4 regions of the Streptosporangium sp. H13245 genome follow, and region 4 is predicted to be linked to each of the others. Evidence: riboswitches for the same ligand, from Rfam matches in the RefSeq annotation. Region 4 holds a riboswitch; each other region holds the start of a gene.
What was found. Region 4 has a riboswitch for cobalamin ahead of ACW9TB_RS29445 (CbtB domain-containing protein). Riboswitches for the same ligand answer to the same signal wherever they lie in the genome.

Region 1: linked by a shared signal. The riboswitch ahead of cobN (cobaltochelatase subunit CobN) and the one ahead of ACW9TB_RS29445 (CbtB domain-containing protein) in region 4 are both predicted to bind cobalamin.
Region 2: linked by a shared signal. The riboswitch ahead of metE (5-methyltetrahydropteroyltriglutamate--homocysteine S-methyltransferase) and the one ahead of ACW9TB_RS29445 (CbtB domain-containing protein) in region 4 are both predicted to bind cobalamin.
Region 3: linked by a shared signal. The riboswitch ahead of ACW9TB_RS28315 (ABC transporter substrate-binding protein) and the one ahead of ACW9TB_RS29445 (CbtB domain-containing protein) in region 4 are both predicted to bind cobalamin.

What each region holds. Positions count from the first base shown of each region.
Region 1 is NZ_JBSZKT010000012.1:16,891-24,729, reverse strand. Features, by position in the region: gene cobN (cobaltochelatase subunit CobN) at 1-2,519, opposite strand, end outside; cobalamin riboswitch at 2,815-2,985, opposite strand; gene ACW9TB_RS19860 (precorrin-3B synthase) at 3,032-4,906, shown strand; gene ACW9TB_RS19855 (precorrin-8X methylmutase) at 4,903-5,529, shown strand; gene ACW9TB_RS19850 (precorrin-2 C(20)-methyltransferase) at 5,526-7,049, shown strand; gene ACW9TB_RS19845 (PucR family transcriptional regulator) at 7,141-7,839, opposite strand, start outside.
Region 2 is NZ_JBSZKT010000018.1:39,350-47,188, reverse strand. Features, by position in the region: gene ACW9TB_RS23855 (aminotransferase class V-fold PLP-dependent enzyme) at 1-707, opposite strand, end outside; gene metE (5-methyltetrahydropteroyltriglutamate--homocysteine S-methyltransferase) at 893-3,118, opposite strand; cobalamin riboswitch at 3,225-3,436, opposite strand; gene ACW9TB_RS23845 (hypothetical protein) at 4,306-4,668, shown strand; gene ACW9TB_RS23840 (hypothetical protein) at 4,892-6,787, shown strand; gene ACW9TB_RS23835 (helix-turn-helix domain-containing protein) at 6,944-7,839, opposite strand, start outside.
Region 3 is NZ_JBSZKT010000026.1:98,478-106,316, forward strand. Features, by position in the region: gene ACW9TB_RS28270 (L,D-transpeptidase) at 1-419, shown strand, start outside; gene ACW9TB_RS28275 (HAD family hydrolase) at 554-1,246, shown strand; gene ACW9TB_RS28280 (radical SAM protein) at 1,259-2,221, opposite strand; gene ACW9TB_RS28285 (DMT family transporter) at 2,364-2,690, shown strand; gene ACW9TB_RS28290 (GNAT family N-acetyltransferase) at 2,753-3,313, shown strand; gene ACW9TB_RS28295 (DUF952 domain-containing protein) at 3,441-3,770, shown strand; gene ACW9TB_RS28300 (NUDIX domain-containing protein) at 3,780-4,328, shown strand; gene ACW9TB_RS28305 (hypothetical protein) at 4,423-4,692, shown strand; gene ACW9TB_RS28310 (TetR-like C-terminal domain-containing protein) at 4,700-5,350, opposite strand; cobalamin riboswitch at 5,481-5,679, shown strand; gene ACW9TB_RS28315 (ABC transporter substrate-binding protein) at 5,812-6,810, shown strand; gene ACW9TB_RS28320 (FecCD family ABC transporter permease) at 6,852-7,839, shown strand, end outside.
Region 4 is NZ_JBSZKT010000029.1:8,507-16,345, reverse strand. Features, by position in the region: gene ACW9TB_RS29460 (VWA domain-containing protein) at 1-168, opposite strand, end outside; gene ACW9TB_RS29455 (histidine phosphatase family protein) at 264-827, opposite strand; gene ACW9TB_RS29450 (CbtA family protein) at 824-1,567, opposite strand; gene ACW9TB_RS29445 (CbtB domain-containing protein) at 1,575-1,769, opposite strand; adenosylcobalamin (AdoCbl) riboswitch at 1,787-1,920, opposite strand; gene dop (depupylase/deamidase Dop) at 2,057-3,574, opposite strand; gene ACW9TB_RS29435 (acyltransferase family protein) at 3,662-4,819, opposite strand; gene arc (proteasome ATPase) at 5,058-6,821, opposite strand; gene ACW9TB_RS29425 (tRNA (adenine-N1)-methyltransferase) at 7,027-7,839, opposite strand, start outside.

The sequences.
Region 1 (7,839 bases), on a different contig from region 4:
AGGGCGTGCAGGATCGCGTCGATCTCGTCGGTGGTACGCGCCAGCCGGGGCACGACCTCGACGGCGGCGAACCGCAGGATCCGCTCCACCGTCCCCAGGTCCGCGCCACCGGCGTGTGCACCGGACCCGCCGCCCTGAGCGGTCACGCCGGTCGAACCGGTCGTACGGGTCAAGTCGGTCTCGTGGCCCGGGTCGGTTACTTCGGTTACTTCGGTTACTTCGCTTGAAGCGGTCGAGTCGGTCTCGCTGTCCGGGGCGGTGCCTTCGGTCCGGGGCTCCGTCCGGCCCAGGATCGCGGCGGTCACCTCCCCGGCCGCCGACGGGTCCCAGCCGCGTTGCTCCATGGCCTCGACCAGGGCGCGGGCCAGGGTCTCGGCCTCGTCGACGCCGATCCGTCCCGCACTGCCGTCCTCGGCCAGGCCCAGGGCCTCGCGCAGGCCGACGAGCGCCTCGCTGCCCGCCCACATCTGCCGGGCGCGGAGCATGGCCAGCACCAGGTCGACGCGCGGCTGCCCCTCGGGAGCGACCCCCAGCACGTGCAGGCCGTCGCGGATCTGGACATCCTTGACCTCACACAGCCAGCCGTCGATGTGCAGCAGGAAGTCGTCGAACTCGGCGTCGTGCGGGCGGTCGGCGACGCCGAGGTCGTGGTCGAGCCTGGCGGCCTGGATGAGCGTCCAGATCTGGGCGCGGATCGCGGGCAGCTTGGCCGGGTCCATCGCCGCGATGGAGGCGTGCTCGTCGAGGAGCTGCTCCAGCCTGGCCATGTCCCCGTAGCTGTCGGCGCGGGCCATCGGCGGGACGAGGTGGTCGACCAGGGTGGCGTGGGCGCGGCGCTTGGCCTGGGTGCCCTCGCCGGGGTCGTTGACGAGGAACGGGTAGATGAGCGGCAGGTCGCCGAGCGCGGCGTCCGGGCCGCAGGAGGCCGACATGCCCGCTGACTTGCCGGGCAGCCATTCCAGGTTGCCGTGCTTGCCCACGTGGACCACGGCGTGCGCGCCGAAGCCGTCGGCCAGCCAGCGGTAGGCGGCCAGGTAGTGGTGGCTGGGCGGCAGGTCGGGGTCGTGGTAGATCGCGATGGGGTTCTCGCCGAAGCCGCGCGGCGGCTGCACCATGACCACCACGTTGCCGGAGCGCAGCGCGGCCAGCACGATCTCGCCCTCCGGGTCGCGCGACCTGTCCACGAACAGCTCGCCGGGCGCCGGGCCCCAGTGCTCCTCCATCCGGGCGCGCAGGTCCGCGGGGAGGGTGGCGTACCACTCGGCGTACCGGCTCGCCGCGATGCGCACCGGGTTCCCGGCGAGCTGCTCCTCGGTGAGCCAGTCCTGGTCCTGCCCGCCCGCGGCGATCAGCGCGTGGATGAGCGCGTCGCCGTCCTGCCCGGTCACCCCGGGCAGCTCGTCCTCGGCGCCGATGTCGTACCCGCGCTCGCGGAGCGCGGCCAGCAGCCGTACGAGGCTGGCCGGGGTGTCCAGGCCGACGGCGTTGCCGATGCGGGCGTGCTTGGTGGGGTAGGCCGACAGCATCAGCACCAGCCGCCGCTCGGCGGGCGGGATGTGCCGCAGCGTGGCGTGGCGCACCGCGATGCCCGCCACGCGCGAGGCCCGCTCGGGGTCGGCCACGTAGACGGTCAGCCCGTCCTCGTCGATCTCCTTGAAGGAGAACGGCACCGTGATGATCCGCCCGTCGAACTCGGGGATCGCGACCTGGGTGGCGGCGTCCAGCGGGGACAGGCCGTCGTCGTTCTCCGCCCAGGAGGCCCGGCTGCTCGTCAGGCACAGGCCCTGCAGGATCGGCACGTCCAGTTCGGCGAGCGCGCCGACGTCCCAGGCCTCGTCGTCCCCGCCCGCCGACGCGGTCGCCGGTCGGGTGCCGCCCGCGGCGAGCACGGTCACCACCAGGGCGTCCACCGTACGCAGGACCTCCACCAGGCCGGGCTCCGCGGTGCGCAGGGAGGCGCAGTACACCGGCAGCGCCCGCGCGCCCGCGTCCTCGATCGCCGAGCAGAGCGCCTCGACGAAGGCGGTGTTCCCCGCCACGTGGTGGGCCCGGTAGTAGAGCACCCCGACGACGGGCCCGTCCTGGTCGCGCGCCTCGCGCTCCAGCGTCCCCCACGTGGGGGTGGGCTCGGGCGCGGCGAACCCGTGCCCGGTGAGCAGCAGCGTGTCGGACAGGAAGTGGTGCAGTTCGGTCAGGTTGGCCGGGCCGCCGTGGGCGAGGTAGGCGTGCGCCTCGGCGCAGACCCCGCCGGGCACGGTGGACAGCTCCATCAGTTCGGCGTCCGGCGCCTGCTCGCCGCCGAGGACGACGACGGGCCGGGGTCCGGCGAGCAGGGCGTCCAGGCCCTCCTCCCAGGCGCGGCGCCCGCCGAGCAGGCGGACCACGACCAGGTCGGCGCCCTCCAGCAGCGGCGGGAGGTCAGCGGCGGCGAGCCTGGCGGGGTTGCCGAGCCGGTAGTCGGCGCCGCTCGCGCGAGCGCTCAGCAGGTCGGTGTCGGAGGTCGAGAGCAGGAGGATCACGCGCCACACTCCAGGAGAGGCAGGGCGGTACGGCCCAGGGACGCCACATCGTGGCCGGGGAACGGCGATGTCATATCGCGGTGAAGGAACGGCGATGCCACGGTGTGATCGGGGGTCCCCGGTGTCACGTCGTGGCGAGAAACCCGCGATGTCGCGGCGTGGTGGACCCGTGATGCCATGTCATGGCGAGGGGCCCGCGACTCCATGGTGTCGCGGAGGGATCGCGATGTCACGTCGTAGTGAGGGAACGGCGAAAAGCGCACGGAGCTTCCTCCCTCGGGGTCCTCGCCCCGGGTCGTCGTCGGCCGCGACGGCTGGAGTCTCCTGGCTCCCGGATCGGTGCTCACCCCGGCCTTCCCGTCCGTCGGGACAGTGGCCCGGGTGGGGTTCGCTCCCCGGTTACAGTGGCGGGACCGCGCCGGAATCACACCGGCTTCCTCCCTTTGCCGTCGCCACCGATGACACTACGGCAGTCCGGTTCGATGCAAGAAACTGGCGTTAACATCCTCTGAGTGTCCATAGCCGACTTTTCCGGACGATCGCGACTCGACGCGTGCCCCGGGGCGCTCCAGGTCCATGCCGCCGCGGACGGCGGCCTGGCCCGCGTCCGCGTGCCCGGAGGCCGCCTCACCCCCTCCCAGCTGCGCGCGCTCGCCGACGCCGCCTCCGCGTGCGGCGGCGGCGTCATCGAGCTGACCTCCCGCGCGAACGTCCAGGTGCGCGGCCTCGCCCCGGAGAACCCGGAGAGCCCGGAGAATCCAGACGGCGACGGCGGTACGGAGAACGAGTTCGCCGCCCGGATGGCGCGGGCGGGCCTGCTGCCCTCTGCGACGCACGAGCGGATCCGCAACATCCTCGCCTCCCCGCTGACCGGGCTCACCGAGCCTGCTGGGCTCAGCGGGCTGACCGGACCGGGCGGCGCGTACGGCACGGACCGTCCGGGCCACCCGGGCGGCGGGATCGCCGACGTCACCCCGCTGATCGGCGAGCTGGACCGGCGGCTGTGCGCCCGGCCCGCCCTCGCCGCCCTGCCGGGGCGGTTCATGTTCGCCCTCGACGACGGCCGGGGGGACGTGGCCGGTCTGGGCGCGGACGCGGGGATCCTGCCGACGGGGCCGGACGAGGCCGCGCTGATCCTCGCCGGAACCGACAGCGGCCTGCGCGTCCCGATGGGCGAAGCCGTGACCGCTCTGCTCGCCGCCGCCGAGGCGTTCCTCGACGAGTTGGTCACCCGGGACGTCACCGCCTGGCGGATCGCCGAACTCCCCGACGGCCCCTCCCTGATCGCCGCCCGCGTGCGAACCGCCCTGGGGATCCCCGGTACGGCGCCCTTCGAACCGGTGAGACCACGGGTCGTGACCCTCGGTCCGGTCGGGGTCGTCGGGAGCACGGACGTGACCCGTACTGGAGCCGGGGCGTGGTTCGGAGGCGGAGCCGGGGCGGGTTCCGAAGGCGGAGCCGGAGCGGGTTCCGGATCCGAGGCCGGGGTGGGGTTCGGAGCGGGAGCAGGGTCCGGATCTGGGGCCGAGGCCAAGGCCGGGGCCGGAGGCGGCGTCGGGAACGGGACCGGGAACGGGAACGGGGGCGCACGGGTCGCGCTCGGGGTGGCGGTCCCGCTGGGGCGGCTGACCTCCGCGTCGGCACGGCTGCTCGCGGACGTCGCCTCGGGCGGGGAGATCCGGCTCACGCCGTGGCGGGGCGTGGTTCTGCCCGGCCTGGACGCCGCCGAGGTGGCGGGTACGGCCGCCCGGCTGGAGGCCGCCGGGCTGGTCGTCGACCCCGCCTCCCCGTGGATCGGCGTGACGGCCTGCACCGGCCGTCCCGGCTGCGCCAAGTCCCTCGCCGACGTCCAAGCCGACGCGGCCACCGCCATCGGCATGGCCCCGACGTCCGTGGCACCGCCGTTCACGGCCCCAGCCGGTGACGGGCCATCCGAAAGCGGGCTCTCCGTAAGCAGGCCGTCCGGAAGCGGACCATCCGAAGACGGACCCTCCGAAAGCGAGCCGTTCGAAGACGGGCCGTCCGGAAGCGGACCGTTCGAAAGCGAGCCACCCAAAAGCGGGCCGTCCGAAGACGAGCCGCCCGGAAGCGGACCGTCCGAAGACGAGCCGTCCGAAGACGAGCCGTTCGAAATCGAGCCATCCGAAAGCAGACCGTTCGGAAGCAGGCCGTCCGTGGCCCCGCCGTCCGGGAAGGGGGCGGGCACCGATACGCTCCCCGTGCACTGGGCGGGCTGCGCCAGGCGCTGCGGTCGTCCGAGGGGGCGGGTCGCGGACGTGGTCGCCACCGGCGACGGCTACCGCCTGGAACTGGACGGCACCGGCCTGACCTGCTCCGGCATCGAGGAGACCGCGGCCGCGGTGGCGGCCGCCAGAGGGGAACTGTGATCGACTACGTCCGCGACGGCGCGGAGATCTACCGCCGCTCCTTCGCCACCATCCGCGCGGAAGCCGACCTGGACGGCCTGCCCGCCGACGTCGCCAGGGTCGCGGTCCGCATGATCCACGCCTGCGGGATGGTCGACCTGGTGAGCGATCTGCGCTGGTCACCCGGTGTCGTGGCCTCGGCGCGCGAGGCCCTCCGCGCGGGCGCCCCGGTGCTCTGCGACGCCATGATGGTCGCCTCCGGGGTGACCCGGCGCCGCCTCCCCGCGGGCAACGAGGTGGTCTGCACCCTCGGTGACCCCCGGGTGCCGGAGCTCGCCGCCGAACTGGGTACCACCCGCAGCGCCGCCGCGCTGGAGCTGTGGCGCGACAGGCTCCAGGGCTCGGTGGTCGCGATCGGCAACGCGCCGACCGCGCTGTTCCGGCTGCTGGAGATGATCGAGGAGGGCGCGGGCCGCCCGGCCGCCGTACTCGGCGTCCCGGTCGGCTTCATCGGTGCCGCGGAGTCCAAGCAGGCCCTCGCCGAGCATCCGGCGAACCTGGAGTACCTGGTCGTGAACGGACGCCGGGGCGGAAGCGCGATGACCGCCGCCGCGGTCAACGCGATGGCGAGCGAGGAAGAATGAGTAACGACGTGACCGGACGGCTGTGGGGCGTGGGGCTCGGACCCGGCGACCCCGAACTGGTGACCGTCAAGGCCGCCCGCCTGATCGGCCAGGCGGACGTGATCGCCTTCCACAGTGCCCGCCACGGCCGGAGCATCGCCCGTTCGGTGGCCGCCCCGTACCTGCGGGAGGGGCAGGTCGAGGAGGCTCTCATCTACCCGCTCACCACCGAGACCACCGACCACCCGGGCGGCTACCAGGGGGCGATCGACGACTTCTACGCCGCCTGCGCGGTGCGGCTGGCGGCCCACCTGGACGCCGGGCGCGACGTGGTGGTGCTGTGCGAGGGCGACCCGCTCTTCTACGGCTCGTACATGCACATGCACAAGCGCCTGTCGCACCGCTACGTCACCGAGGTCGTGCCCGGCGTGACGTCGGTGAGCGGCGCCGCCGCGGTCCTGGGGCGCCCGCTGGTCGAGCGGGACGAGATCCTGACCGTGCTGCCGGGAACGCTCCCGGCCGAGGTGCTCGCCGAGCGCCTGGCGGCCACCGACTCGGCGGCGGTGCTGAAGCTCGGCCGTACGTTCACCAAGGTCCGTGACGCGCTGGCCGAGGCCGGGCGTCTCGACGAGGCATGGTACGTCGAGCGCGCCACCACCGGGCAGCAGCGCCTGGCCCCCCTCGCCGAGGTCGACCCCGGCAGCGTCCCGTACTTCTCGCTGGCGCTGATCCCGAGCCCCGTCAACGCGGCGGGCCCCGCACCCACCACAGAGACCGTGAGCGACGCGAGGACGCGCGGCGAGGTGGTCGTGGTGGGGCTCGGCCCCGCCGGGCGGCCGTGGCTGACCCCGGAGGCGCAGGAGGCGCTGGCCGGTGTCGACGAGCTCGTCGGGTACGGCCCCTACCTGGACCGCGTCCCGCCCAACCCGCGCCAGCGCCGCCACCCCACCGACAACCGGGTGGAGGCCGAACGGGCCGCGCACGCGCTGGAGCTGGCCGCCGCCGGTTCGAGGGTGGCCGTGGTCTCCTCGGGCGATCCCGGGGTGTTCGCGATGGCCAGCGCGGTGCTGGAGGTGGCGTGCGAGCCGAGGTTCGCGGACGTGCCGGTACGGGTGCTGCCCGGCCTGACCGCGGCGCACGCGGTGGCGAGCAGGGCCGGTGCTCCCCTCGGCCACGACTACTGCGTGCTGTCGCTGTCGGACCTGCTCAAGCCCTGGGAGGTGGTCGCCGAACGGATCAGCGCCGCGGCCAAGGCCGACCTCGTCCTGGCGATCTACAACCCGGCGTCGAAGAGCCGTACCTGGCAGGTGGCCGCCGCGCGGGACCTGCTGCTGGAGCACCGGGTGCCGGAGACCCCCGTGGTCGTCGGCCGCGACGTCGGCGGGGCCCGGGAGAGCATGACCGTCACCACCCTCGGCGACCTGGACCCCGACGCGGTCGACATGCGCTGCCTGCTGCTGGTGGGCTCGTCGACCACGCGGGTGGCCGAGCGGGGTGACGGCAGCCGGGTGGTGTTCACCCCCCGCCGCTACCCCGCCTGACCCGCCGTACCTGCACGGCCCTCGGGAGCCCGATCCAGGCCGATCCGGATCAGCCTCGCGAGCACGGCGGCGCGCGCTTCGCGTGTCGGCCTCAGTCGTCCAGGAGCCGCCAGGTGGTGAGGGCGAGTCCGGCCCGCGTCAGCCCGGCGGGCTCGGTGAGTTCGACGCCCAGCGTCTTGCCGATCTGTTCGAGCCGCCGGGAGACGCTGCTGTGGTGCAGGTGGAGAAGGTCGGCGGCCCGGCGCAGGGAGCCGGTGGCGCAGTACGCGTCCAGCGTGTCCAGGTCCTCCGGGTTGGCCGCCATCCGGGCGATCGCGGTCACGTCGGCGTTGTCCCGCGCGACGTCCTGGGGGATCTCCGCGAGCAGCGCCAGCACGCCCAGGTCGTCGTAGTGGACGACCGGCCGCCGTAAGGTGGTGAAGCGGAGGGCGGTGCGGGCCTCCCGCCACGACCGGTCGGGGCTTTCCGCGGCACCGACGCCCGCGCGCACGCCCGCGGGAAACCGGGCCGGGTCCATGGTGGTGGCCAGGATGACGCCCACGTCGGCGACCGGCGCCGCCTTCACCGGGCGGGTCGGGCAGAGCAGGCCGCCGATCTGGTCGAGCGGGCGCCGCGACCGTACGGCGATGACGCGGATCGGCAGGTCGGCGGCGAAACCCAGGAGCCGCAGGGCCCGGGCCCTGGCCGCCTCGTCGCTGCCGGAACTGATCACCAGCTCGACGAGCGCGGGGTCGGCCATGGTGGTGCGGGCCGGGCCGTACCGCTCGACGACCGCCGTGGCGGCGATGGC
Region 2 (7,839 bases), on a different contig from region 4:
GAGTCGACGATCACGTCGATGCCCCGCTCGCGGGCCATCGCCACGATCTCCCGTACGGGGACCACCAGCCCGGTGCGGTTGTTCATGTGGCTGAGCAGCAGCAGCCTGACCTTCGGGTGCTGCGCGAACGCCCTGGCGTAGGCGTCCAGCACCGCCTGGCGGGTCGCCGGCTCGGGGATGACCAGTTTCTCCACCCGGACGCCGCGCCGGTCGCTCAGCCAGTTCATGGCGTACTGCCCGCTGTGGTAGTCCAGGTCGGCGTACAACACCGAGTCGCCGGGCCGCAGCCGCCGGTAGCCGGAGATCAGCAGTTGCAGGGCCTCGGTGCCGCCCCGGGTGAGGGCGATCTCCTTGACGGAGACCCCGAGCATGGTCGCGATCCGCTGCCTGACCTGGTCGGCCCGGTCCTTGTAGGTGGTGCGCAGCAGGTACGAGTTCAGCTCGTTGAGGTGGTCGGTGTCGCGGTGGTAGGCGCGGCGCACCGGCTCGGGCATGATCCCGTAGTAGCCGTTCTCCAGGTTGACGAAGTCCTTGGTGACCCGGTACTCCCGCGCCACCCCGTTCCAGAAGCCCTCGTCCTCGGCGAGCCGTTCGGGGGTGACACCGGCGGGAGCGGCGAGCGGCCGAGGGCCCGGTGGAGGGGAAGGGGAAGGGGAGGCGGCCAGCGCCCCCAGCCCGGCGACCATCTCACGCCTGGACAAGCTCATAGAAACCACTCCACACCGATCAGCGAGAGCCCACGGCACGGCGCGGCCCCGACCTGTTCCAACGGACCAGTCCCAGTGTGCGCGGGACACTCTCCCCGGACGGGCATCCGTACCGCTCAGGCGTGGCGTGACGGCGAAGCGGGGGTGTGACCCGAGCGGTCACACCCCCGCGGACACGATGACCGCTAGACCGTTTCCGCCCGGACGCGCAGGGCCGCCTCGACCATGTTCCTGAGGCTGGCCTCCGTCTCCGGATAGCCTCGGGTCTTCAGGCCGCAGTCGGGGTTGACCCAGAGCAGGGCGGGATCCACCGAGGTCACGGCCGTACGCAGGGCCGCCTCGATCTCCCCCGCCGAGGGCACCCTGGGCGAGTGGATGTCCCACACGCCGGGCCCGATGCCGCGCGCGTAGCCGAAGGCGCGCAGGTCGTCCAGGAGTTCCATCCGGGAACGGGCCGCCTCGACGCTGGTCACGTCGGCGTCCAGGTCGCCGATCGCACCGATGATCTCCCCGAACTCCGAGTAGCACATGTGGGTGTGGATCTGCGTGCTGTCGGCCACCCCGCTGGTCGCCAGCCGGAACGCGTCGACCGCCCACTTCAGGTAGGCCTGGCGGTCGGCCCGACGCAGCGGCAGCAACTCGCGCAGCGCGGGCTCGTCGACCTGGATGATCCTGATGCCCGCCGCCTCAAGGTCGCGGGTCTCGTCGCGCAGGGCCAGCGCCACCTGCCGGGCGGTCTCGCCCAGCGGCTGGTCGTCGCGGACGAAGGACCAGGCCAGCATGGTGACCGGTCCGGTCAGCATGCCCTTGACCGGCTTCTTCGTCCGCGACTGCGCGTAGGAGGCCCAGCGCACCGTCATCGGCTCGGGACGGGAGACGTCACCGAACAGGATCGGCGGGCGGACGTAGCGGCTGCCGTACGACTGCACCCAGCCGTGCTCGGTGGCGGCGTAGCCCTCCAGCGTCTCGGCGAAGTACTGGACCATGTCGTTGCGCTCGGGTTCGCCGTGCACCAGCACGTCCAGGCCGATGTCCTCCTGCAGCGCGATGACGCGGTCGATCTCGGCCTCCATCCTGCGCTCGTACCCGGCCCTGTCGATCTCGCCCGAGCGCATGGCGGCGCGGGCCTGGCGCACCTCGCCGGTCTGCGGGAAGGAGCCGATGGTGGTGGTGGCCAGCGGCGGCAGGCCCAGGTCGGCGTTCTGCACGGCGAGCCGCTCGGCGTGCGGGGCGCGCGGGGTGCCACTGCCCAGGGCGTCCAGCCTGGCCCGCACCCGGGGGTTGAGGAACCGCTCCGCGCTCCGCTCCCCCGCGACGACCTCCTCGCCGTTCAGCGCCCTGCCGATCCGTACGACCTCGTCGACCTTCTGCCTGGCGAAGGCGAGCCGCTCGCGCAGCCTCGGGTCCAGCGAGGTCTCGGCGTCCAGGTCGAGCGGGACGTGCAGCAGCGAGCAGGAGGTGCTCACCACCAGCCGGTCGCACAGGCCGAGCAGCGCGGCGCAGGTCCCCAGCGCCTTCGCGATGTCGGTACGCCAGACGTTGCGGCCGTCGACGACCCCGGCGACGAGGGTCTTGCCGGGCAGCCCGCCGACGGCGGCCAGCGCCTCCAGGTTGCCGGGCGCCGAGACGAAGTCCAGGCCGACGGCCTCGACCGGGCCGCGGGCCAGGATCTCCAGCGCGGGCCCGATCTCGCCGAAGTAGGTGGCCACCAGCAGCCTCGGCCGACTGCTGAGCGCGCCCAGCCGCTCGTAGGCCCGGCGCAGCGCGGCCAGTTCCTCGTCCGTACGGTCGGCGGCCAGCACCGGCTCGTCCAGCTGCACCTCGGTCACCCCCGCCGCTGCCATCCGTTCCAGCAGCTCGGCGTAGGTCTCCAGCAGGCTGTCCAGCAGCCGCAGCGGCGCGAAGCCGGGCGCGGTGGACTTGGCAAGCAGCAGGAACGACAGCGGCCCGACCAGCACCGGCCGGGTCTCGACGCCCAGCCGCCGCGCCTCGGCGTACTCGGTCAGCGGCTTGCTCCAGCCGAGCCGGAACCGGGTGCCGGGGCCCAGCTCCGGGACCAGGTAGTGGTAGTTGGTGTCGAACCACTTGGTCATCTCCAGCGGCGCCACCCCCTCGGCGCCCCGGGCCATCGCGAAGTACGGATCGGCGGCCCCGGAAAACCGCTCGGGAACCGCGCCCACCAGCGCGATGGTGTCCAGCACCTGGTCGTACAGGGAGAAGGTGTTGGACGGCACCGCGTCCAGCCCCGCCCCCGACAGCTCCCGCCACGTCCGCTCCCGCAGACCGGCCGCCGCCTCCTGAAGACCCGCGGCGTCGACCCGCCCGGCCCAGTAATCCTCCGTCGCCCGCTTCAACTCGCGACGGCCCCCGATACGCGGGTACCCCAAAATGGTCGTGGTGACCTGACTCATGGCGTCCTTCCCTCGGCTCATGCCATGCCGACCCACGGCCACGCGGAGGAAACGGGAAAGACGCATCCCAGGCCCTCCCACGAGGCCACGGATCACCGCGCACCGGACGGCACACGGGCGGCTGGCAGGTCTTCGGACTCGCGGGCATCATGCTCAACTCCTACTGACCGTCGCTTCCCAGGTGACACACACCCAGTGCCGATGACGGCGTTCGTTCCCACTCACCGCTGCGGGGCAGTCCCGGAATCACACCGGGTTCCCTCTTACGACTCCCGACACCAACCCAGCGCCGGGAGAACCAACCGCGCCACGAGCATAACCCGCCCCCACCCCCCGGCAGAGACGCGGTCGCCGCCGCTGCTCTTGAACCACAGGGCGTCCGTCAGGTCCGTGATTCGATCGCTTTCTCCATCAAGGCCACCGAGGCGGACTACGGCAGGGCGCGAGCCCGTAGCGCGTCGAGCTGGGTCAACAAGGTCTCGATCTCGGTGGGACCGTTGACGATCCGACCTTCGGCTGTGGTTTCCGAATAAACCGTATCGGGCGATCATTTGAAGCTCGCGATCACGAAAGCCCCGGTTAGAGAAGGCTTTCGCTTGCTTGGTGGACGGGCCCACCCTCCGCGCCAAGATGATCACTGCGTCATCCACTCCGGCGGTTCGGTTGAGGCCGCCTTTCGCCACGTCTCCGCGACCTCCGAAGGATTCTGCCGAATTGCCACGCGGACGATATCGGGGAAATCCCGCTCTACAACGATCTGGAAGCCTTTCCACAATTAATACAAGGCCCTCCTCAAGTTGTTCTGATTCACTTGGCGACTGGCCATTGACAACGCGGCCGGTGGCCAGGTTCACCGCGTGGACCTCAGGGTTGGCACGAGCAGGCGTGCGCCTGACGTCCTTCGAACACCCCTGCCGGTGACCGGGCTCGCGCCCGACGTGCGGCGGGAGTCTGTCTCCCCCCGCGACAAGCGGCGTCACCAGTCGCCGCGGTACCCATCACCGTGGCCGCGACCGTCGACGGCCCGCGCCGGTGTCGAGATGAACCGCCGATTCGACATGCTCGAATGCCGGTGAGGAATCCGCCGACCAGCCAGGAAAGTCCACGAATCGAAACCCTTGACAAAGGGTCTCGCATTTATCAAGGCTGTGGTCAGTACCAAATCGAAGAGGATTCGAGTTATTCGAATGGCGACGACAGAAATGCCGACGACGAGAAAGTCGTCGAGTACGACCAAGGCGTTCGAGCCGCTGGAGACGGTGGCGTCCGCCGGCACGGCGGGTGCGAGCCCGTACGACCTGGCAGCCGCGTCCCATGTCGCGGTCTACGCCGCGTCCCTGCCTGAGCTCGGCGTCCTGGAGAAAGACGGCGGCGGCCGGTACCGGCTCGCCGACGTCACCAACGCCACCGCGCACGTCGGGTTCGCCCACGGCGGCGAAGGTGTGTCGGTCACGGCCAACGTGTTCACGACTCTCATCGGCCAGGACGTGACGGCCGCCCTGGTCGACGACTCGACCGGAAGCACGCTGACGAGTGCGACTCACGGGTGACGCGTACGTCTCGCACGAACTCTCGGCACCTGTCGAGTCCGGTGCGACCGCGACGCTCGTGCTCACCGATGGCGGCGGGAAGGAGCTACCGCGCACGAGCGCGACCGACGAGTGAACCGAACCAACGCACAACGGCACCCGTGACGGGGGCCGCGCCTCACGCGCGGCCCCGAGGCCCGGAGCGGCACGAACGAACGCCTTGCTCAACGGAGAAGGAAGCGCAATGAGATCAACAACTCGCAATCGCAGACGTCGCTCGGCCGTGGCGGCCCTGAGCGTGGCCACCCTGGGGGCGTCTCTGCTCCTCGCCGCGACGCCGACCGCCGCGACGTCGGCCGCCGCCGCGGACGAGCCCAGCGCCTCGATCGTCTTGGGCGAGGTCAACGAGGAGAACGGTCTCCGCCAGATCGAGCAGGGTGACGGCACGACCGCACCCGTGACGGTTGGCGGGCTGAGCGCACGCAAGACCGTGCAGACCTCGGCACCGGCGCAACACATGTATTTCCAGGTCGACGACGCGGTCGCCTTCGACGGCGCGTTCGTCGCGTGCCTGCAGGTCGAGTACTTCGACGAGGGCGGGGCCACGTTCCGCGTCCAGTACGACTCGACCAGCAGCGCGTACGGCTCGACGGGTTCGGTGAACCGCACCGGGTCGAACACGTGGAAGACGGCGGGCTTCGAGCTGATGGACGCCCGGTTCGCCAACCGCGAGAACGGCGGCGCCGACTTCCGCGTCGAGGCGGGCTCGGCCGGGGTGACCTTTCACAGCGTGAAGTTGACGATCATCCAGGACGACGACGGCGTGACCCCGCCGTGCGCGGCCGCCGAGCCCGAGCCGGAACCCACCCCCATCCGCTGGCGGCTCAAGTATGACGAGCCGTTCAACAAGAAGATCCGCACCGAGGCCAGCCCGTGGGTGCTCGACGACTACAGCGAGCCGGTCGACGACTTCAACGACGACAACGGCGACCTCTACCGCCTTCAGCTCGGTCCCGAGTTCGACGCGTCGATGGCGACCATGCGGACCTACCGGCAGGAGACCGAGTTCGGCAAGGACGGCTGGCTCACGGCGTCCCTCTCCACGCGTGAGAGCGGTGGGCGGGTCGATGACAGCTATACCGACACCACCGAACGCCCGTCGATCAAGACGGAGAAGCTGGAGACCGTGGGCTCCGTCGCCAAGATCGCCGTGCCTCACTACACAGGTGGCGCGATCATCCGCAACACCGAGCCGCTGCCGAAGTACTACCGCATCGAGTACGACCTCAAGACGCTCGACTTCGGCGGCTTGCGTAACGGCTCGCTGTTCTACGACGGCAAGTACAACGGGTACACCCTCGGGGAGTGCAAGACGTTCTACCCCTGGGTCGGCAACCCGAACGACATCGACCCGGCCGACCCCTGCGCCACCCGCTCCGTACGGGAGGACAGCAACGAGGCGTACAACGCGTTCCACTTCATGTCGATCCTGGACTTCCCGGCGATGCCCCGGAACCTGGCGATGTACCACTGGCACCGCAAGGTGCTCATGGACCAGTTCAGCCCGGCCCCGTCCCGGAACACGAACGGCTACGACGTCTGCAACTCGCTGACCGGTGAGAAGTACCCCTGGGACACGAGCAACCGCACCACGGTGAACATGCTCTACTTCACGGGTTCGCTCGGTCAGTCGCAGACGTTCGTGACGAGCTGCGACCGTCGGCCGGTTTCCGGCGTGCAGAAGTCGGCCGTGGAACTGCAGCCCGAGCTGATGCCCCACAAGGACTACACGTTCGCCATCGAGCGCACCGAGGCGGGTTACACGCTCGAGGTGAGCGGCGTCTTCAAGAACGTCGGCAAGCAGACCTACCGGTTCACCCGGGGCTTCATCGACGACGACGCCGGCGTGATCGGGGCGAACGTCCCGATCTTCCACTACAACGTGGACGCCGGGGAGTACAACGGCCAGTTCAACACGTCGCACACCGCGCAGGGCGCGTTCGGCTCCAAGACGTGGGACAACCAGTGGCCGGCCGGCTCGGCCTACCCCGACTACTTCGTCATCGGTGAGCCGTACACGAACGTCGGTGAGGGCCAGGCCCGCATCGACAACGTCCGGCTGTACGTGCCGAAGAAGTAGGCACGAAAAGGTCGCGGTCGAACTGACACAGCCGCGCCCCTGGGACCTCAGACGCACCCAGGGGCGCGGCCCTTCATTTCGAATCATTGACCTGCGACCCTCAAGAACAGCCCTGGCGTGGGCGAATTGACGCAGCCCCCAGGGAAGAGCCCGTTGTCACGTGGCGAGCGGTGGGGTTTCGGGGGAAACCATGGACTGCAGGTGTTCGCGCGCCTGCCGTACCTCCGGGGTGGCGTTCCATGTGAGAGACGCCCGAAGTATCTCATGCACCCGTTTGTTGACTCTCGCCGAAGCGACGAACGGGAGCGCTCGCGCCAGTTCGTTCATCCGATCGGCCGCGAAAGACGGGTCGGAAGCCCTCAGTGCCGTTTGTATCTGCCGTCCCAGGTATTGCGCCCGGAAAAGCGGTGACCATTGACCGATCGCGCCGACTGCCTCGTTGAGCAGTGTTCCGGCTTCTCCGTACTCGCGAAGGTGGCTCAGCCCTATGCCGACGTCACCCGCCAAAGCGGCCTCTCCGAAGGGAGAAAGCCCTACGACATTGAGCGCGCGGTCAAGCGCGTCCCGGGACGCCGCCTTCTGCTCCGGTATGAGCGCCAGGGAACGCCCAAGCCGCATGTTCAAAGACGCCCGCTGGCTACCGGTGATGTCCGGGACCTGTAGTCCTCGCTGGGCGTAGGTGACCCCTCGGGCGTGGTCGCCTCGATAGAGACCGACCCGGCTCAGGCTGTCGTACGCGCGGGCCTGGCTCTTGAAATCCTGGGCCCGGAGTGCGAGGTCGAGCGCGATTCCGCCGGTGCGGTCGGCTTGGGCGAGTTTCCCGGCGTCATACAGGACGAGGGTGACCTGGTACATGAGCTCGGAAACCGCTTTTTGCAGGGGCCGCTCGCTGACGTCTTTCAATACCCGGTCAATGTGCCGCAGGTGGCTTGACGCACGCGACATGAGGGGAATTCCGCCAAGCTCATACCGGCTGCGAGCAAGTGACGTGGCCAGTGTTTTCACATACTTGGCGTCCTGGTACGGATTCGCGCTGGCAGAGGGGACGAAGA
Region 3 (7,839 bases), on a different contig from region 4:
ACGGCAAGGTCGTGCAGACCATGCTGATCAGCGCGGGCAACGCCAGCACCCGCGAGTACACCACCACCAGCGGCGTCCACCTGGCGATGGGCAAGGCCAACCCCGAGCGCATGATCTCCCCGGGCCGCAAGAAGGGCGAGCCCGGCTACTACGACCTCATGATCAACCACGCGGTGCGCTTCTCCAACAGCGGCGAGTACGTGCACGCGCTGAACAACGTGTGGGCCCAGGGACGCCAGAACGTCAGCCACGGCTGCATCAACTCCCGCCCCGACCAGGCCAAGTGGTTCTACAACCAGGTCCAGCGCGGCGACGTGATCACCATCAGGGGCACCAACCGCGAGATGGAGTGGAACAACGGCTGGGGCTTCTGGCAGCTGTCGTTCAAGGAATGGCGCAAGGGCAGCGCCCTGGCCTGAGCACCCCGGGCCGGGGCGGCGGGCGCGGCGAAAAACGGGCCGCGCCCGGCCGGGCGGGCGCGGTAGCGTGTGCGGCGGGCGAGCGGCGGGACCGGCCGACGCCGACGATCGGGACGTTCTCAGAGGGGAACCGGGTGAGACTCCAGGCGCAGGTGCTGATCTTCGACGCCGACGACACGCTGTGGGAGAACAACGTGTTGTTCGAGCGGGTCATCGAGGACTTCCTCGACTGGCTGGCGCATCCGACCCTGGACCGGACCCAGACCCGCGCCGTCCTCAACGACATCCAGGCGGCCAACGCCGTCACCCACGGCTACGGCAGCAAGATGTTCCTGCGCAGCCTCGGCGAGTGCTTCGAGCGGCTGCGCGAGCGTCCCGCGACCGAGGCCGAGCGCCGCCGCATCGACGAGCTGATCCTGGCCCTCACCGAGCACCGGGTGGAGCTGGTCCCGGGCGTCACCGAGACGCTCACGGCCCTCGGTGAGCGCTACGAGCTGCTCCTGCTCACCAAGGGCGACCTGGAGGAGCAGCGGCGCAAGCTGGAGGCCTCACAGCTGGCCCACCACTTCCGCGAGGTGCACATCGTGATGGAGAAGGACGTCGCCACCTACCGGTGGCTCGCCCGTGAGCACGCGCTGGCGCCCGCGACGACCTGGATGATCGGCAACTCCCCGAAGTCGGACATCCTTCCCGCCCGGCAGGCGGGGATGAACGCCGTCTTCATCCCCAACGAGAACACCTGGGCGCTGGAGCAGAGCGACCTCGACCCCGGCGACGAGCGGGTGCTGCGGCTGGGCAGGTTCCCCGAGCTGCTGGACCACTTCTGAGGAAGCAGCCTCTCACAGGAGGGTGAGCTGGGCCTGCCGGGGCAACGCCAGCGGCAGGGGCTGCTCGGGCCGCGTCGGCCCCATCCCGTAGCGGGCCGCCAGCTGCAGGACCTGGCCGGTCAGGCCGCGCACGTAGGCGGGCTCGGCGTCGGCGCTCCTGCCGTACAGCTCGGCGTAGCGGGGCACGAGCGCCCGGTGGTGCTCACCCAGCCAGGCCAGATACCACTCGCGCGCCCCGGGGGGCAGGCGCAGCACCTGCGGGACGCAGCTGACGGCCCCGGCGTCGGCGATGCGCCGTACGGTGGCCGCGAGCTGGTCGGGGGAGTCGGTGAGCAGCGGCAGGATCGGCGCCATCGCCACCCCGCACGCCACCCCCCGCTCGTTCAGCTCGGCGACCAGCTCCAGGCGTTTTTGCGCGCTGGGCGCGCCGGGCTCGACGCTGCGGCGGATCCGGTCGTCGACGAACGCGATCGAGACCACCGCCCCGGCCCCCGGGGTGGCGGCCAGCAGGTCGGCGTCGCGCAGGATCAACCGGCTCTTGGTGTGCACGGTGAACGGCGCCCCGGCCTCGCGCAACGCCGCCACCAGGCCCGGCATCAGCCGGTAGACCTCCTCCACGCCCTGGTAGCAGTCGCCCCCCACCCCCACGGTGACGTGCTCGCCGTCCCAGCGTGAGCCCAGCTCCGCGCGCAGCCGCCGGACGATGTTGGTGCGCACCACGATCCGCGACTCGAAGTCGCCTTCGGCGTTCAGCCCGAGATAGCGGTGCCCGCGGCGCACCGAGCAGTAGCGGCAGGCCTGGGCACACCCCCGGTAGGGGCTGACCGCCCAGCCCTCGGGCGTACGGTCCAGCGCGGTGCGTGCCTGCACCTCGTAGCAGGTCAGCGCCCCGTGGACCCTGGTCAGCGCGGAGCGCTCGATCCGCGGCCTGGCGTCGGGCGGCGCGGCGAGCAGGGGAGGCGCGTCCCATCGCATACGGCTCAGTGGAACACGCTTTCGACACCACTCGCAAGCCGGGCAGGTCGTGGCGCCGGACGGCGCCGCCGCCGGAGGCCGGCCGCTGGCGAACGGCGGTAAATGGTATGTTTATCCCGATTTTCGGGGGAGTGGTGTGATCATGGCGTGGTTGATGCTGGCAGGGGCGATCATCGCCGAGATCGTGGCGACCACCGCCCTCAAACTGAGCGACGGATTCGCCCACAAGGGCTGGTCGGTCGTCGTCGTCGCCGGATACGTCGCCGCCTTCGTCCTGCTGGCCCAGACGCTCAAACTGCAGATGGAGGTCGGCACCGCCTACGCCGTCTGGGCCGGGGTCGGTACCGCCGCCATCGCCGCCATCGGCGTGCTCTTCCTCGGCGAGACGATCAACCTCGCCAAGGTCGCGGGCATCGTCCTGATCATCGGCGGCGTCGTGGTGCTCAACCTGGCCGGAAGCGCCCACTGACCCCCGCGCGCCCCCCGGATAACGGCTCGCCCGCCACCGGGCGGCTGCCCTACCCTGGCCGGGTGCTGAAGCCTTCCTACCCCATCCGGACCGACCGGCTGGTCCTGCGCCCCTACACCCCCGCCGACCTCGACGCCCTGTACGCGATGCACCGCCTGCCCCAGGTCACCCGCTACCTGCAGTGGGGGCCGCGCGACCGCGAGCAGACCCGCGAGGCGCTGGAGAGAAAGATGAACGAGACGGCCCTGCTGGACGAGGGGCAGGCCCTCACTTTGGCGGTGGAGCTCGCCGCCACCGGCGAGCTGCTCGGCGACGTCCTCCTGGTCTGGCACAGCCGCGCACACCGGGGCGGCGAGATCGGCTACGTCTTCCACCCCGACCACCACGGCAGGGGATACGCCACCGAGGCGGCCCGGGTCCTGCTGGAACTCGGCTTCGACGGCCTGGGCCTGCACCGCATCGTCGGACGCCTCGACGCCCGCAACGAGGGCTCGGCCCGGGTGCTGGAGAAGCTCGGCATGCGCCGCGAGGCCCACCTCGTCGACAACGAGATCATCAAGGGCGAGTGGACCAGCGAGATCGTCTACGCCATCCTGCACCGCGAGTGGCGCGCCCGCCGCTGATCCCCCGTACCGCTGAGCCTCCGCACCGCGCGGCCGAGGCGTCCGGGCGGACGCCGAGACCTTCGGCCCCGGTCCCGTCGGCGGGCTCCGGTTGAACGACGGGCACACACAGGGCACCATGTCTGCGATGACCATTCTGCATCTCGCCCTGGCCTCCGACTGGGACGCCGCCCGCCAGGCGGGGGAGTACCGCGTCTCCACCCTCGGCCAAACCCTCGACGAGGTCGGCTTCATCCACGCCTGCGCCGACCACGACCAGCTGCGCGGCGTCGCGGAGCGCTTCTACCGCGGCGTCGCCGACCCCCTGGTGCTGCTCAGCGTCGACCCCGCCGGGCTCGACGTCCGCATGGAGGTCCCCGACGACGCCCCCGAGGCGTTCCCGCACATCTACGGCCCCCTCCCGGTCAGCGCGGTGACCTCCGTCGTGCCGTTCACCCCGCCCGGCCCCCTTCAGTAGGCTCCGCGCATGACCGACGTATCCGGACCGACGATCCGCACCCTCGACTCCATGGTCGTCTACACCAACCCGTGGATCAGCGTGCGCGAGGACCGCATCGAGCGCCCCGACGGCTCACACGGCATCTACGGCGTCGTGGACGTGCCCGACTTCGCCATCGTCATCCCCATGGAGAACGACGGCTTCCACCTCGTGGAGGAATACCGCTACCCGGTGCGGCGGCGCACCTGGAACTTCCCCCAGGGCGGCGTCAAGGACAGCCCGTCGCCCCTGTTCACCGCCCACACCGAGCTGACCCAGGAGACCGGCCTGCGCGCCACCTCGATGACCCACCTGGGACGCCTGGACAACGCGCACGGCACGACGGGCCAGAACTACGACATCTTCCTGGCCACCGGCCTGACCGCCGGTGCCCACGAGCGCGAGCACACCGAGCAGGACATGCGCCAGGACTGGGTCTCCCGGGCCGAGCTGGAAAAGATGATCCTGCGCGGCGCCATCACCGACAGCAACTCGATCGCCGCCTACGCCATGCTCCTGCTGCGCGGCGCGGCCTGAGAGACCGGCCCCGCCCCCTCTGCGCCGACCACATCACCGCAAAACCGGTGATCTCACCTCCCACACGACGGCCTCGCGGCGGTACGCTCAGCCCATGTCGAACCTGATCGTCATCCTCCTCCTGACGGCGGTCATCGTGGCGGCGATCATCGCCCTGATCGTCTTCGCGGTACGAGCGGCACAACGTCCCAGAAACGCCCTGGTCGGCGGGGGAATCGGCCCCGAGCTCGTCGAACGGCTCCTGGAACTCAAGGCCTCCGGCCAGTTCGACCAGGCCGTCTTCCTGGTCCGCGGCGAGACCGGCATGAGCCACCGCACCGCCGCCCGGTTCGTCAGGAAGCTCAAGCCCGCGCCCCCGCCCTGACCTCTCCTCAGCCGGTGCCCTCGCCTGCGGGGGGCGGCGGGGGAGCTGGGCGGCCGATGCCGCCCAGCAGGTTGGCGACCAGGGCTTCGGCGAACTCCTCGGTCAGCGGCCGGTCGGGGATGAGCAGCCGGTGGTAGCAGGCCCCCCACAGCTGGTCGACGGCCACCTCAGGATCCAGGTCCTCGCGCAGCTGACCGCGCTGCCTGGCCCGCTCCAGGGCCCGTACGGCCAGCGCCCGGCGCGGCCCCGAATAGCGTTCCCGGTAGACGGCCGCCAGTTCGGGATCGGTCTGGGCCTGGCCGATGAGCTGCGGCACGACGGTCCCGGCCCGGGTGTCGCGCATCAGATGGACGAACGCTTTCAGCTGCGCGGTGAGATCGGCGGCGATGTCACCGGTGTCGGGAAAGGCCAGGATGGGGCCGACCACGCCGAAGTAGCCCTCCAGGGCGAGCGCCCCCTTGGAGGGCCACCACTTGTGCAGCGTGACCCGGCTCGCCCCCGCCAGGGCGGCGACCTTCTCGACGGTGAAACCGGCCATGCCCTCGGCCAGCAGGAGCTCACCGGCCGCCCGCAGCACCTCCCGGCGTACCTGGTCGGCCGGACGGCGCCCTCGCCCGCGCCGGGCGGGCGGGGCGGCGGGCGGGCTGGGGTGCGTCACGCTCAACCTCCCGGGAACGCGCACGCGGCGCGGCCACACAACATATGTACACAGCGTACATAGTTTTGCGGGGAAACCACCCGCGGGCACCGTACCCGCCACGGCCGCGAAGACCCGCACGGGTGGGCGCTTTGTCGTTGATGGGTGGTGTGCGAGCATGGTCGGCGTAGGCGAGTGCGGAACGAGGAAGCCGGTGTGAATCCGGCGCGGTCCCGCCACTGTGATCGGCGAGCGAACCCCGACGAAGCCACTGCCCGGACCACGGGTGGGAAGGCCGGGGCGAGCCTCGACCCGAGAGCCAGGAGACTCACGCGGTCGCCTCCTCGATGAACTGGGGCGGATCTCCCCGGAGAGGAGCTGGGTTCTCATGCCCGTCGAGCCGGTGGCCGCGCCGAGAGGCCCTGCCGCGTTCCCTCTTTCCGATCCGCCCCGTTGTGCAGATTCCGTGAGAGGAACACGTCATGACGGGCAGACGCCCCACCCCCCTCCTGCTCGCCCTCCTGGTATCCGGAGTGCTGGCCGCCTGCGGCGGCGCCCCGGCTGAGAACGCCCCCGCCCCCGCCGCCCCGGCCGCCTCCGCGCCCGCGGGCTTCCCGCTCACCCTCGACAACTGCGGCGTGAAAAGCACCTACGAGCGGCCGCCGCAACGGGCGATATCGATGAACCAGCACGCCACCGAGGTGATGCTGGCGCTCGGCCTGGAGAAGTCGATGATCGGCACCGCCTACCTCGACGACAAGGTGCTGCCGGAGTACCAGGCGGCCTACGACGCCATCAAGGTCGTCTCGAAGGAGTACCCGGCCTATGAGGCCCTCCTGGCCGAGGAGCCCGACTTCGTCTACGGCGGCTTCGACAGCACCTTCGACGAGAAGGAGGGCCGTAGCCGCGACGCCCTGCACAAGGCCGGTATCAAGACGTACCTGAACGTCGAGGAGTGCGCCGAGGGCGCGGTGCCCATCAGCCTGATGGACACCGAGATCCGCAACGTCGCGAAGATCTTCGGCGTCCCCGGCCGGGCCGAATCGCTGATCACCACGTTGCGGGCGCCCCTCGACACCGTGAGGACCACGCTCGGCGACGCCGCCCCGGTCAAGCTGTTCGTCTACGACAGCGGCGACAAGACCGCCTTCACCGCCGGAGGCAAGGGCGTCGGCAACGAGATCATCAAGCTGGCCGGGGCGGAGAACGTGTTCGCCGACGTCGACAAGGTGTGGGGCGACGTGTCGTTCGAGCAGGTCGCCGAGCGCGCGCCCGACTGGATCGTCATCTACGACTACGGCGACCAGCCGGTGGCCGACAAGGAGAGGTTCCTGCTGGCCAACCCGGCGCTGAAGGACGTACCGGCCATCAGGAACAAGCGGTTCGCGGTGCTGCCGCTGTCGTCGGTCGTCCTCGGCGTACGGGCCCCGGCGGCCGTCGAGGCGCTGGCCCGCCAGCTGCACGCCGACCGCTTCAAGTGAAACCGCTTCAGGTGGAACCGCTTCAGGTGAAACCGCTTCACGTGAGCGAACCGGCCGCGAGCGCCGTGCTTCCGGCACGGCGCCCGGGACCGCCATACCCGGTCGTGATCGGCCTGCTCGTGCTCCTGCTCGGCGCGGCGGGCACCGCGGCCGTCGCGGCCGGGTCGGTGGCCCTGCCGGCCGGGCAGGTGTGGGGCATCCTGCTGCACCACCTGCACCCCGCCCTGGCCGAACCGGCCTGGACACCCGTACGCGAGACCATCGTGGTGGACGTACGGCTGCCGAGGGTCGTCCTGGCGGGGGCGATCGGCGCGGGCCTGTCGGTCTGCGGCATGGCCCTGCAGGCCCTGGTACGCAACCCGCTGGCCGACCCGATGCTGCTGGGGGTCTCCTCCGGCGCCAGCGTCGGGGCGGTCACCGTGGTGGTGTTCGGCCTGAGCGTGTTCGGCGCGTTCAGCCTGCCGATCGCGGCCTTCCTCGGGGCGCTGGCCGCGCTGGTGGCGGTCTACTTCCTGGCCCGCTCGGGCGGGCGCATGACGACGGTGCGGCTGGTGCTGGCCGGGGTGGCCACGGCCGAGGTGCTCTCAGCCGTGGCCAGCTTCCTGGTGGTGACCTCCAACGACCCGCACAAGACGCAGGCGGCGGTGCGCTGGATGCTGGGCGGCCTGGCCGGGACCACCTGGACGGTGGTGGGGATTCCGGCGGTGGCCGTCCTGGTGGGGACCGTCGTGCTGGTCGGGGTGTCTCGGCCGCTGAACCTGCTGCTGGCCGGGGAGGAGGCCGCGGCCTCGCTCGGGCTGGACGTGCACCGCTTCCGGGCGGCGCTGTTCGTGCTGGTCGCCATGATGATCGGCACGATCGTCGCGGTCAGCGGCACCATCGGCTTCGTCGGACTGATCATGCCGCACGTCGTCCGGTTGCTGATCGGCGCCGACCACCGCCGGGCGCTCCCGGCGACGGCGCTGCTGGGCGCGGCCTTCCTCATCGCGGCCGACCTGGCCGCCCGCACCCTGATCGCGCCGGAGGAGA
Region 4 (7,839 bases):
GAGGGCGGCCAGTGCCCGCACGATCGTGGACTTGGCGGTGCCCTTCTCCCCCCTGACCAGCACTCCCCCGACGCGGGGGGAGACCGCGTTGAGGATCAGCGCGAGTTTCAGGTCCTCCAGCCCCACGATCGCGGTGAAGGGATAGCGGGAGTCAGGCACCTTCGGGATCTCCTTTTCTGCGGCCGAACAGCCAAGCGGCCGATTAGCCGGATGGCCAGGTCACCGGGTCGTCACGTCAGCCGGGCCTTCGGGTGTTCACGTCGTCATGGGGAGTAGCTGAGCCGCCAGCGCCCGCCGCGTCCGGTGAGCGTCACGCGGGCCAGCGGCGCGACGTCGACGCGCCAGAAGGCCTGGGCGGGGGCGCCGAGGGCGTGGACGACCGCGGCGCGGATGATCGCCGGGTGGGTGACCGCGACGGCCCTGCCGGGAGCGCGGGCGGCGAGCCAGCCCGACACCCTGGCGAGGAGCGCGGTGACCGGTTCCCCGCCGTGTGGCGCCGCGCCGGGGTCGCCGAGCCAGGACGCGAGCGCCTCGGGTTCGGCGGCCTCGACCTCGCCGAGCGTCAGGCCGCTCCAGCGGCCGTAGTCGCAGTCGGCCAGCAGCGGGTCGGGCTCGGCCCGCAGGCCGAGCGCCGCCGCCGTCTGGACGCAGCGCAGCTCGGCGGGACAGGCGGCGGGGCCGGGGCCGAGGTCCCGCGCCATCGCCTCGGCCCGGCGCAGGCCGCGTTCGTCGAGTGGTTCGTCACCCGGGAACGCGGCCCGTACCGTCGCCGAGGTGGAGGCGTGGCAGACCAGGAGCAGGCGGGTGACCCCCGAGGGGGTCGTCACACCGGGCCGCGCCTGCGGGCGGCGAAGGCGAACAGCGCGCCGACGCCGGTCCAGAAGACCACCTGGGTCCCGATGGAGGCGACCCTGAAGTCCCACAGGAGGTCGGCGGGGAAGCCCTGGGGCACCTCCGAGATCTCCGGCAGGAGGATCCAGGCCGCGACGACGGGGATCAGCACGGTGGCGCCCGCCGCCAGCCAGCGCACCCACGGTTCGCTCCGCGCGGCGTAGCGGTAGGCGGCGGTGCCCGCGGCGACGGCGAGGATCCCGATGACCACGGCGACCAGGTAGAGCACGGTGCGCTGGTTGATGGTCTCCGGATCACCGACGGCCGGTGGGTTGGCGGGATATTTCACGAAAGGGATGAGAACGACGGAGGTGAACGCGGCAGCGGCGAGGGTGACCGCGAGCACCGGTTCCGAGCGGGGTCCCGCACGGCCGCGTACGGCCGCGTAGACGAGGGAGAACAGGCCCCCGACCGCCAGGCCGTACAGGCCGAGGGCGAGGAAGAGCCCGAAGCGCTGCCCGTCCCTGCTGACCAGGGCCTCCTCCTCGTCGTGGGAGTGGGCCGCGGTCGCGGTGTCGTCGTGTGATTCGGCCGGGGCGGCGGCCGCGGCGGCCGCCTCCTCCAGCGCGATGGCCTGGTCGATGCGCGGTTCGCCGACGGTGTAGGCGAAGACGGCCGCGAGCAGCCCTGCGAGCAGTCCGACGACGAGGCCCCGGACGATGAGTTTGGTGATCACCGATGGCTCAGTGGCACGGTACGCCGAGCAGGTGGCGCCCGTCGTGCATGAGTTCGTGCAGGTAGTTTCCCGCCTGGGAGATCGCTCCCTGGTCGAAGGTGACCAGGTAGGCGAGGAGCAGCAGCACCGGTACGGCGAGCAGCCAGCGGGTGAGCGAGGGCCATGGGATGGGCTGGTTGTGCGGTGCCGAGATCTGGCTCACGGCCACCTCCTCCGGGATTGACGCGTCCCTTTTCGTAGGTCGGTGGCGGCCGAGTGTGACCTGACTCCCGGCTCCTGGGAGCCGGTTACAGTGGCGCGACCGCACCGGAATCTCACCGGATTTCCCTCGCACCGCCACAAAACACCCGGAACGTATCCCGGTTCTCCGTCCTCCGTCAATCCGGATGTCCGCTTTGACGGGATCCGGTGTTCCAGAGTTTCCCGACGGCCCCGGACACGCCGAGGGGGGAGGCGGCCCGGCCGGGCCGCCTCCCCCCTCTCAGGAGGTCACTGCTCGCCGGTCAGCGCCGTCACCAGCTCCGCGGCGGTACGGCAGCGGTCGAACAGCTCGCCCACGTGGGCCTTGGTACCGCGCAGCGGCTCAAGGGTGGGGACGCGCTGCAGCGACTCGCGGCCGGGGATGTCGAAGATGACCGAGTCCCAGGAGGCCGCGGCCACCGACTCGCTGTACTGGCTCAGGCAGCGTCCGCGGAAGTAGGCACGGGTGTCGTTGGGCGGCACCTCGATGGCCCTCTGCACCTCTTCCTCGGTGACCAGGCGCTGCATCCGGCCCCGGGCGACCAGCCGGTTGTAGAGCCCCCGGTCGGGACGGATGTCGGAGTACTGGAGGTCGACGAGCTGCAGGCGCGGGTGCGACCAGGGAAGGCCGTCACGGGTGCGGTAGCCCTCCAGGAGCTCCAGCTTGGCCACCCAGTCGAGCTCCCCGGACAGCTGCATCGGGTCCTCCGCCAGGCGGGTGAGGACCGACTCCCAGCGCTCCAGGATGTCCTTGGTGGGCTCGTCCAGGCCGTTGGCGCTGCGCTCCTCGGCGTACTTGCGCGCGAGCTCCAGGTATTCCATCTGGAGCTGCACGGCCGTCAGCCTGCGGCCGTCGCGCATGGAGATCTCGTACTTGAGCGTGGGGTCGTGCGAGACCGCGCGCAGGGCCTGGACGGGGTTGTCCACCGCGAGGTCGCGGGTGAAGTAGCCGTCCTCGATCATGGCCAGGACGAGCGCGGTGGATCCCAGCTTCAGGTAGGTCGAGATCTCCGACATGTTGGCGTCGCCGATGATGACGTGCAGGCGGCGGTATTTCTCCGGGTCGGCGTGGGGCTCGTCCCGGGTGTTGATGATCGGCCGCTTGAGCGTCGTCTCCAGGCCCACCTCGACCTCGAAGAAGTCGGCCCGCTGGCTGATCTGGAAGCCCTCGCCCCGGGAGTCCTGGCCGATGCCGACCTTGCCCGCGCCGGTGACGACCTGCCGGGAGACGAAGAACGGCGTCAGGTGCCTGACGATGTCGGCGAACGAGGTGGCCCGGCGCATGAGGTAGTTCTCATGGCAGCCGTAGGAGGCGCCCTTGTTGTCGGTGTTGTTCTTGTAGAGCTGGATCGGGGCGTTGGCCGGCATCGCCGAGGCGCGGACCGCCGCGTCGTGCATCACCCGTTCGCCCGCCTTGTCCCAGATCACCGCCGCCCGAGGGTTGGTGCACTCGGGCGTGGAGTATTCGGGATGGGCGTGGTCCACGTACAGCCGGGCCCCGTTGGTGAGGATCACGTTCGCCAGGCCGAGGTCCTCGTCGGTCAGCTGGCTCTGGTCGGCCACCTCCCGCGCGAGGTCGAACCCTCGTGCGTCCCGCAGCGGGTTCTCCTCCTCGAAGTCCCACCGCGCGCGCCGCGCCCTGGCCGCCGAGGCCGCCAGATAGGCGTTCACGACCTGAGAGGAGGTCACCATCGCGTTGGCCCCCGGCTGTCCGGGCACGGAGATGCCGTATTCGGTCTCGATGCCCATCACCCGCCGTACCGTCATGCGCACCCTCTGTTCGTCAGGGACTGATTCTCTCCGTGGTATCTATTCCCGACCCTAGACCCTTCACTATGCCCGGTGGTCGGACAGTTATGGCACCGAAGCCTTTTCGCCCGTTGCGAGGGGGAACGAGGAGAGCGCGGGGAGCTGTGACGGGGAAGGGGATTCGCCCCTCCGCCGCCTCCGGGATTTGACGAACTCCTGAAGCGGGCGCTCGGCCACCCGGTACACCAGGTAGGAGAACGCCATCGCGGCCAGCACGGTGACCAGGGCGGTCAGCGGGGGCGGCAACACGTCCCGCAAGGCCGGGATGATCAGGACCGCGGCCGGGGTGTGGAACAGGTAGAGCGGGTAGGTGAGCGCGCCCAGGACGACCAGGCCGCGCCAGCGCAGCCACCCCAGCCAGCCCAGCGCCACCATCGCCATGAGCACGTAGAAGCCGATCACGGTGGCGATCACGGCCCACTCGGGCACGGGCATCGCGGCGTAGCCGACGTTCTCCACCCGCCCGGCCACCCGGTCGATCGCCGCGCTGACGGCCAGGCCGCCGCTGATCCCGGCCAGGCACCACAGGACGAGCCTGGGCCCGAACTTCGTCATCAGGAAGAACGCCATGCCCCCGACGAAGTACGCCGCGTACTTGGGCATGATCACGAGATCGACCCACGCCTCGTCGCTCCCGGCGAAGAACCCGGCCGCCAGCAGCCAGACGCCCATGAAGACCAGGCAGCGGTTGAGCGTCACCCCGGTGATCACCAGGATCGAGATCAGCACGTAGAAGCGGAGCTCCACCCAGAGCGACCAGTAGACGCCGTTGGCGTCGTAGACGCCGAAGGCCCGCTGGAGCATCGTCAGGTTGATCCCGTACTCGCCGAGGCCGAGCTTGGGGTCCAGGGCCTTGGCGGCGGTCAGCCCGTAGACGGCGGCGGTGACGGCCACGCTGACCCAGTAGGCGGGATAGAGCCGCACCAGCCGGGAGAGGGCGAACGCCCCCAGGCCGCGTCCCCAGATGCTCATCAGGATCACGAAGCCGCTGATCATGAAGAACAGCTCGACGCCAAGGATGCCGAGCCCGGAGAGGGTGGAGATCGCCGGGAACAGCTCGGCCGGGCGCTCGCCCCACACCGAGGCGAAGGCGATGAAGAAGTGGAAGGCGAGCACCGCCATGGCGGCGAAGAAGCGCAGGAGGTCGAGTTCGGCGAGGCGGCCACTTCCCCGAAGCGCCTCGCGGGACCCCGTGCCGTTCACCGGGCGGCCGGTCCGGAATGTTCACGCACGCCACTTGGACGGCGTCTCGATCATTCGGGTTCCCTGTGACCGCTGTCTATTTCTGTCCACTTACGGGACGGATGTGAAAAGAGATACCGACCTACATCAACAAAAAGGATGAAACAGGACATTAAATACGTACGGAAAATCAGCCGGAGACGCCGGCGGCGCGGCCCCCGTGCGGGGGCCGCGCCGTCGGTCACGCGTGGCGGTAGATCTACAGATACTGACCGGTGTTGGCCACCGTGTCGATGGAGCGCCCGGCCTCGGTGCCCTGCTTGCCCGTCACGAGGGTACGGATGTAGACGATCCGCTCGCCCTTCTTGCCGGAGATGCGGGCCCAGTCGTCGGGGTTGGTGGTGTTGGGCAGGTCCTCGTTCTCGGAGAACTCGTCCACGCAGGCCGCCAGGAGGTGCTGGATCCGGAGACCCTTCTGGCCGGTCTCCAGGAACTGCTTGATCGCCATCTTCTTGCCGCGGTCGACGATGTTCTGGATCATCGCGCCGGAGTTGAAGTCCTTGAAGTACAGGACCTCCTTGTCGCCGTTGGCGTAGGTCACCTCGAGGAAGCGGTTCTCCTCGCTCTCGGTGTACATCCGCTCGACGACCCGCTGGATCATGCCGGAGATGGTCTCCTGGCGGTTGGAGCCGTGCTCGGAGAGGTCGTCGGTGTGGAGCGGCAGCTCGGGGATGAGGTACTTGGAGAAGATGTCCTTGGCCGCCTCGGCGTCCGGCCGCTCGATCTTGATCTTGACGTCCAGGCGGCCGGGCCGCAGGATCGCCGGGTCGATCATGTCCTCGCGGTTGGAGGCGCCGATCACGATGACGTTCTCCAGGCCCTCGACGCCGTCGATCTCCGACAGGAGCTGGGGAACGATGGTGTTCTCGACGTCGGAGGAGACGCCCGAGCCTCTGGTCCGGAAGATCGAGTCCATCTCGTCGAAGAACACGATCACCGGGGTGCCCTCGGAGGCCTTCTCGCGAGCCCGCTGGAAGACCAGGCGGATGTGCCGCTCGGTCTCGCCGACGTACTTGTTGAGAAGCTCGGGACCCTTGATGTTAAGGAAGAAGCTCTTGCCGGACTGGCCGGTCTTCTCCGCGACCTGCTTGGCCAGGGAGTTGGCGACGGCCTTGGCGATGAGCGTCTTGCCGCAGCCGGGCGGCCCGTAGAGCAGGACGCCCTTGGGCGGGCGGAGCTTGTGCTCGCGGAAGAGGTCGGCGTGCAGGTACGGGAGCTCGATGGCGTCCCGGATCTGCTCGATCTGCCGCATGAGCCCGCCGATCTCCTCGTAGGAGATGTCGGGCACCTCCTCCAGGACGAGCTCCTCGACCTCGGACTTGGGGATGCGCTCGTAGACGTAGCCGGAACGCGGTTCGAGCAGCAGGGAGTCGCCCGCCCGGATCGGCTGGTCCATCAGCGACTCGGCGAGCTTCACCACCCGCTCCTCGTCGGCGTGCGAGATCACCAGCGCGCGCTGGCCGTCCTCAAGGAGCTCCTTGAGCATCACGATCTCGCCGAGGTCCTCGAAGCCGAGGGCCTCGACCACGTTGAGCGCCTCGTTGAGCATGACCTCCTGGCCACGCTTCAGCGACTCGACGTCCACCGCGGGACTCACGTTCACCCTGAGTTTGCGGCCACCGGTGAAGACCTCCACCGTGCCGTCTTCTCTGGTTTCGAGGAACACGCCGAACCCGGACGGCGGTTGCGCCAGCCGGTCTACCTCCTCCTTCAAGGCGACGATCTGGTCCCTGGCCTCCTTGAGGGTGGCCACCAGACGCTCGTTCTGGCCGGTTACGGCCGCGAGGTTCGCCTGCACGTCATGGAGACGCTCTTCGAGAATCCTGGCCTGCCGGGGAGACTCCGTCAGCTTCCGACGCAACGCGGTGATCTCCTCCTGCAGGAAGGAGACCTGTGTTGTGAGGTCGGCGACCTCCCGTTCGCGCTGCGCGGCACGAGCCTCAGCGTCGTCGCGAGCTGCCACGGCGTCACCTCCTTCCCAGTCGAGACCGACTACTCAAAACCCTACCCATCTAGGGGCTGTCCCTTACCTGGCTGAGCAGTGTTCATATGACTACATTAAGTGCGTGATGATTAATCCCTTTTGGTGCATTTAGTACTAGAAGTATAAGAACACGAAGGTCCGCTCCCGTGTCACTCTCCCAGGGACCGTCGTGGCCGAATCGTCATCATGTGGCGGAAGACGTGGAAGTCGTGGACTCCTCGCCATGTGCCCCCTTCGCCGGACGTCTACGTCGAGGTGGTGGCGTCACCCCGTCGGCCATGCGACGGGCCGTGACCAGGAACCCGGTGTGGCCGACCATCCTGTGGTCGGGCCGCACGGCCAGCCCCTCGACATGCCAGTCACGAACCAGGGTCTCCCACGCATGGGGCTCGGTGAAACTCCCGTGCTCCCGGAGAGTTTCGACCGTACGCGAGAGCTGGGTTGTGGTCGCGACATAACAGCAGATCACACCCCCTGGGGTGAGAGCCCGGGCCGCGGCGTCCACACATTCCCACGGGGCGAGCATGTCCAGGATGATCCGGTCGACGTCGCTCTCGTCGAGATCCTCGACGAAGTCGCCGACCACCAGACGCCACTGTTTCATCGGCCCGCCGTAGAACTTCTCCACGTTCTTGGTGGCGATCTCGGCGAAGTCCTGGCGCCGTTCGTACGAGGTGAGGGTGCCCTCGGAGCCGATGGCGCGCAGCAGGAAGCAGGTGAGCGCGCCGGAGCCGACGCCCGCCTCCACCACCCGGGCGCCGGGGAAGATGTCGGCCATGGCCACGATCTGGGCCGAGTCCTTGGGATAGATCACCGCCGCGCCGCGCGGCATCGAGAGCGTGTAGTCCTGGAGGAGGTGCCTGAACGCCAGATACTGGGTGCCGCCGGACGAGCGCACCACCGAGCCCTCGGGCTGGCCGATCAGCTCACTGTGCGGGATTCCGCCCTTGTGCGTGTGGAACACGCCGTCTTCCTTCAGCGTCACCGTGTGGCGCTT